Regions from separate parts of the Variovorax sp. BGA-UO-ETr-C22 genome, predicted to be linked through region 2. Evidence: riboswitches for the same ligand, from Rfam matches in the RefSeq annotation. Region 2 holds a riboswitch; the other holds the start of a gene.
The links. A riboswitch is a leader RNA that binds a small molecule or an ion and turns the genes downstream of it on or off. The one in region 2 is predicted to bind cobalamin.
Positions count from the first base shown of each region.

Region 1: it holds a riboswitch for cobalamin, as region 2 does, so the genes downstream of both, AC57B8_RS02720 (TonB-dependent siderophore receptor) here and AC57B8_RS26710 (TonB-dependent receptor domain-containing protein) in region 2, are expected to answer to the same signal.

Region 1 is NZ_JCAQPA010000006.1:249,307-252,509, forward strand. Features, by position in the region: gene AC57B8_RS02705 (EI24 domain-containing protein) at 1-479, shown strand, start outside; gene AC57B8_RS02710 (hypothetical protein) at 449-856, opposite strand; gene AC57B8_RS02715 (hypothetical protein) at 1,006-1,227, shown strand; cobalamin riboswitch at 1,309-1,591, shown strand; gene AC57B8_RS02720 (TonB-dependent siderophore receptor) at 1,882-3,203, shown strand, end outside.
Region 2 is NZ_JCAQPA010000011.1:1,419,435-1,422,637, forward strand. Features, by position in the region: gene AC57B8_RS26710 (TonB-dependent receptor domain-containing protein) at 1-1,439, opposite strand, end outside; cobalamin riboswitch at 1,512-1,752, opposite strand; gene AC57B8_RS26715 (hypothetical protein) at 1,885-2,112, shown strand; gene AC57B8_RS26720 (cell division protein ZapA) at 2,109-2,459, shown strand; gene AC57B8_RS26725 (sulfite exporter TauE/SafE family protein) at 2,752-3,203, shown strand, end outside.

The DNA of each region.
Region 1 (3,203 bases), on a different contig from region 2:
TGGTGTTGGGCCCGGTGCGCGAGCGCGTGCAGGCGCGCTACCCGGCGCTGCTGCAGTCACGGCCCGAGTCCTCGGGCGTGTGGGTCGGCGTGCGCGGATGGCTGGGGCCCTGGCTGGGCGCGAGCCTGGGGATGCTGCTGTGCCTGCTGGTGCCGGTGATCAACGGCGTGCTGCTGTTCCTGCTGCTCGCCTATCTCAACGTGCGCTTCCTGCTGGCGCCCGCGCTCGCCGGCATTGCGAACGGCGAGGAGCGCATGCAGGTCGTGCGTCGCCAGCGCGGTGCGATGGTGGCGTTCGGCGTTCTGATCCTGCTGCTGGCGCTCGTGCCGGTGGTGAATCTGCTGCTGCCCGCCTTGCTGGGCGCAGGCACCTGCCACCTCGGCTGCCGAGGTATGGAGGCACAGCGCCGGGCTGACACCGACGCCTTGACCGACGCTTCGGCCGGCGTTCAAAGGTCCTCGATCACCAGCGTGCGATAGCGCTCGGCGATCGAGTAGGGCACGGTACGCACCAGTTCCATCACGCGCTCGGTGATGGCGCCGTCCTTGGTGCGGATCAGCAGGCCCGTGTGGCCTTCGTGGGCCAGCTGGATGAAGGCGCGCACCGTGTCGCCGTCGGTGCCGGCGGAGGGCAGGGGACTGTGCGAGGCATGCACGGTCGGCGCGATTTCCGCCAGGACGGTTTCGGCCGGTATCAGGTAGACCTCGTCGCCGCTCACGATGCCTTTCGCGATCAGCCCGTGGCCGATGCGGCTGGCATCTTCGACGCTCGGAAACATCACCAGGGAGTAACCGGTCGGGTAGAACGCGCCACCGAAGGCGGCGCGCATGTTGGGTTCAAGCGTGAAATGTTTCATGCTGACTCCTTGTTCTGATGCAACTCCCCACCCCTAACATTAGGCCGCGCGGCGTCCATGCACTGTAGGAGAAGCCCTAGTACTGACAACCGCGCCGGCCCCTTGCCCGTTCAGAGGCGAGTTCATTCCCTGTTTCATTTTTGACCGTCATGCCTTCGCCGAGAGACATCGCACTCACCGTCCACGAACTGGAAGAAGGGGAGTTCTACTGGGTGCTGATGGAGGCCGTGGACGGCTCGCCCGGCGACTCCACCCATGTGTACGTGCCGCTCGAAGCCGCCCACGAGCCCTACGCCACGTATTCGAATGCGCTGGTGGCCGGCGTGGCGGTGCTGCGGCGGCTGTTCGGGCCCGACGGCAAGCCCGTCTGACGGGGCCCGCAAGGGCGCCGCCGCAGGGCGCTCCCTATAATCCCGGCGGTTGGAAACATTGGTTCACACCGGTGTCGTCCAACACCCCACGGTTCGAAGGTGCCCTGCACGACCAGTCACAGGACTGGCGGCGGGGTTAAACGGGAAGCAGGTGCGAGGCGTCGTTTTTTCGAACGACCCTTCCATTCCTGCGCTGCCCCCGCAACGGTCAGCGGACATCGACACCCTCAGGCCCCGGCGATCTTTCGCTGGGGCAGCCACTGCGCTTCGGCGTGGGAAGGCGAGGGCTTCGGCGCCGAGGTGCATGCATTGCATCCCGACGCACTCCGCGAGCCCGGATACCGGCCTTCGCAACCGCCTTCGGATGCTGCGGGAGTGCGTGTCCGGGCCTGCCGCTTTTCCCTCGCGCGAAACGGCACCGCCCCTCGTCTCTTCTCCCTCGGCGTCCGCGATCGGTCAGGAGCCTGCGGGGACGCGGGCCGGAGGAGAAGTCGGATGAATCGCATTGCATCGCCGCCGCGCGATCGCTCGGGCCCGCCCCTGCAACGGGCGCGCCTTTCGGGTCTTTCAGGTCTTTCACTGGGGCTCGGCCTCGCTTGCGGGCCAGTTCTCGCCCAGTCGGGCGACACGGCCGGTCGCCCCAGCCTCACCCCCGTGCAGGTCGAAGCCAGCCGCCACACGCCGCTGGCCCTGGACGAGCCCACGCAGACCGGCAGCCGTCTGGGCCTCACGCCGCTCGAAACGCCGGCCAGCATCGAGGTGCTCACCGGCGACACGATCCGCGCGCGCGGCGACGTGTCGGTGGTCGAGGCCGCGAGCCGCGCCACCGGCATCACGGGCTCGCCCGCGCCGGGCAACGGCGGCTCGTCGCTGTCGGCGCGCGGCTTCAACGGCCACGGCTCGGTGATGCAGCTGTACGACGGCACGCGCCTGTACGTGGGCGCGGGCACCGTCACCTTCCCGTTCGACACCTGGTCGACCGACCGCATCGAGGTGCTGCGCGGCGCCGCTTCGGTGATGTTCGGCGAAGGCGCCATCGGCGGCGCAATCAACGTGGTGCCCAAGAAGCCCACGCGCGGCCCGATTCGCAACGAGGCGCTCGTGAGCGTCGGCTCCGACGCCACGCGCCAGGTCGCCTTCGGCAGCGGCGGGGCGATCAACGACATGCTCTCGTACCGCTTCGACATCAGCCACCGGAAAACCGACGGCTTCATGCGGCGCGGCGAGGCCGAGAGCCTGGCTGTGGGCGGCGCGGTGCGGCTGGACGTGTCGCCGCGGCTGCAGTTCACGCTCTCGCACGACGAGGGCCGCCAGACGCCGCAGCGCTATTTCGGCGTGCCGCTCATCAACGGCCGCCTGAGCAGCCTGAACCGCGAACAGAACTACAACCTCGACGACGCCGAGGTCAAGTACCGCGACCGCTGGACCCGCCTCGATGCGCAGTGGACGCCCAACGACGCCGTCACCGTGCGCAACCAGCTCTATCGCCTGGACAGCAAGCGCCACTGGCGCGACAGCGAAACCTACACCTACAGCGCCACCACGAACCGCGTGACGCGCGGCGACTACCTGGAGATCGGCCACGACCAGGAACAGATCGGCAACCGCACCGACGCCACCTTCAAGCACGCGCTGTTCGGCCTGAAGAACCAGGTGCTGGTGGGCTTCGATGTGAACCGCATCGACTTCCTGAACTCGAGCGACACGCCCTACGGCGGGCGCTCGGTGGTCGATGCCTTCGTGTTCAACCCCGGCTACTACGCTTCGCCCACGCCCTACCTGCCGCGCTACAAGACCAAGACCAGCACCTACGCCTTCTTCGCCGAAGACAAGCTGGCCTTCAACGAACACTGGTCGGTGGTCGGCAGCCTGCGCTGGGACCACGCGAAGATCGTGCGCACCGACCCGCAGAACCGCGCCCCGCGCCTGGACAAGACCTTCGAGTACGCCACCGGCCGCCTCGGCGTGGTCTACGC
Region 2 (3,203 bases):
CCGGCCGTGTACTGCAGGCCCAGCTCGACGTTGCGGCTCGATTCGGGTTGCAGGCTCGCCAGGCCGTACTCGCTGAAGCGCTGGTACAGCGTGGGCGCGCGGAATGCGGTGCCGGCCGACACGGTGGCGCGCAGGCTCGGCGTGATCGCGTAGCCGTAGGCGGCGCTGCCGGTGGTCTTGCCGCCGAACTCGCTGTCGTCGTCATGGCGCACGTGCAGCTGCAGCGAATGCGGGCCCTGCACGTAGCCGTAGCCCAGTGCGGCGGCGTTCTGCGAGCGGTCGCGCGAGAACAGCTTGGCCGAGGTGGTGGGCGCGTTTTCGAGCGCGTCTTCGCGGCGCTCGAGCGTGGCGGTCACCAGGTGCGCGCCGAAGCGGAATTCGTTCTGGAACAGGTAGCCGCGCAGACGGGTTTCGGTGCGATAGAACGAGGGCTGGGTCTTGTAGACGGTCTGCGAATCGGTCACCTGCAGGCGGGTGCTGTAGATGTCGTTCCACTTCGCCGACCAGGTCAGCCCGGCGGTGCGCAGTTCGTTGGTCGACACGTCGTCGCGGAAGGTGATCGGCGGCTTGGTGCGAAAGCTCACCGACGGGTCGTAGGCCGCTTCGGTGTTGCTGGTGAGCAAGGTGGCGTCGATGCGCTGGTCGGGCGTGATCTGGAAACCCAGCTTCAGGTTGCCCGAGGTGCTGCGGTAGCCGTCGCGGTCGGGGTTGGTGAAGCCGTCTTTCGAGGGCGTGCGCTTGGCGATGGGCTGGATGTTGAAGCCCTTGCTTTCCTCATGCGCCACGCCGAACGAGTAGTCGAGCAGGCCCGACTTTCCGCTCACGCCGCCTTCGATCCGGCGCAGGCCGTGGCTGCCGAAACCGATGCCGGCGTAGGGCGACACGCCCTCCTCGCCGCGCTTCGTGAAGAGCTGGATCACGCCGCCCACGGCGTCCGAGCCGTACACCGCGGCGGCCGGGCCGCGCAGCACTTCGATGCGGTCGATCTGCGCGAGCGGAATGCCTTCCCAGCCGGCGCCGCCGGTCGATTGCGAATCGATGCGCACGCCATCGAGGTAGACCGCGGTGAAGCGCGATTCGGCGCCGCGGATGAACACGCTGGTGGCGTTGCCCACGCCGCCGCTGCGCGAGATCTCCATGCCGGGCAGGCGCGCCAGCACGTCGGCCACGCCGGTGGCGCCGCTGCGCTCGATGGTCTTGCGGTCGATGATGGAGACATCGCCCACCAGGTCCGACAGCGCCTGCGGCGTGCGGTTGGCGGTGACGACGGTCTCGTCGAGCGTGGCAGATGCTGTTGCGGCGGCTTGCGCCTGCGCGGCCAGCGGCACCAGGGCCAGGCCGCCGAAGGCCGAGGCCAGGGCGAGCGTCAGCGGCAGGCACGCGGGACGGTTGCGGCGCACGCTGGCGCGGCCGCTGGAGAGGGAAACACAGGAAATCATGGGGTGAACCGAACGAACTTCTATGCCCTGGCCGGCTTCCCCGCCGGCGCCATGGGCGTCATGGCTGCCGATGCGGCAGCCGCCTTGTTGGCCGGTATCCGGGCTGGCAGATCGACCCTTTGCCGCCTTCCCAGGCACCTGTTTCAGGGCGCCCAGTGGCTGGATGGAAAGGGGTGACGCGTTGCGGCGTCGTCTGCTTGACCGTTGCGGGGGCAGCGCAGGCGGCTTCGGCCCCGGGGGGCGTCCACTCCTGCTTCCCGTTGAACTGCGCCGTGCGAACCACGCCGCGAGCACCAACGGGCAGGATTTTAGGCCCACGGGGCGGCCACGCCACACCGGGTTTGATCACGGACGGCGCAGGCCCCAGAATCTCGGCCACGTCCGGTGCGCGCCCCGCGCGGTGTGCCGGATGTTCCGAATTCCCGGGAAACTACAATCGCCAACCATGCCCGCCTCCAGCCCCATCGACCAGATCGCCGAGCGTGTGGAACGCCTGCTCGTGCGTCACGAAGAGGTGCAGCGCACCAACGCGCTGCTGCAGGAACAGGTCGATGCGCTCACGCGTGAACGCGACGGCCTGAAGTCGCGGCTCGCCGCGGCCCGCACCCGCCTCGATGCCCTGCTCGAACGACTGCCGGCCGAACCCCCTTCCGAAGATTCCCATCACGCATGAAGCAGATTGAAGTACAGATCATGGGCCAGAGCTACTTGCTCGGCTGTCCCGACGGCGGCGAAGCGCAACTGCGCGAGGCCGTCGACCGCGTGGACGCGGCCATGTGCAAGATCCGCGACGCAGGCAAGGTGAAGGCCCGCGACCGCATCGCCGTGCTCGCCTCGCTGAACCTGGCTTTCGATCTCGCGGCCCAACAGGCCAGTTCTGCCGCTGCTGCCGCCGCACCGGCCCCTGCCGTTGCACCTGCAACGAGCACCGACGAAACCTCCGGTGACACCGACCCGCAGGCCGCCCAGCTCATTCAAAGACTCGATCAGGCCCTGGCGGGCGATGGACATTTGCTCTGAAGGCACGCGGCCCGGCACATCCGGGGCGTAAAATCCGTTTTGTCTGCAGACGTGTCGGGCTTAATATTTCCTTGTTCCAATGCTCTCCGGAGCCGGGCTTGGTACATCGCTTGACGGGCGTGATCATCTCGCGTCAGATGAACCCGAAGTCCTGCTGCCCTCGCCCACCTGAACCCTGGTTCAGGATGCGGGTCCGGCACACCATCTGCAGACACCTTTTCCTGCCACGGCCCCCTGCTTCACCGCATGGGGCCGTTGCTTTTTCAGCCGCTCGTTCTTTCCCCATCCTCCCGTGAACCTCGCTGCCCTGCTCGACCCGCTCCTGATCGCCGAACTCGCCGCGCTCGGCCTGGGCACCGGCTTCCTCGCCGGCCTCCTGGGCATCGGCGGCGGCATGCTGATGGTGCCGTTCATCACGATCATCATGGGCCAGCGCGGCGTGCCGGCCGACCTGGCGGTGAAGATGGCGATCGCGACCTCGATGGCGACGATCATCTTCACGTCGGTGTCCAGCGTGCGCGCGCACCACAAGCGCGGCGCGGTGCGCTGGGACATCGTGCAGCGCCTGGCCCCCGGCATCGTCATCGGCAGCCTCGCGGGCAGCCTGGGCGTGTTCGCGCTGCTCAAGGGCACGGCGCTGGCCATCTTCTTCGCGCTGTTCGTGGGCTTCTCGGCCACGCAGATGTTCCTCGACAAGAAGCCCAAGCCCACGCGCCAGATGCCGGGCACCGGCGGCCAGCTCGC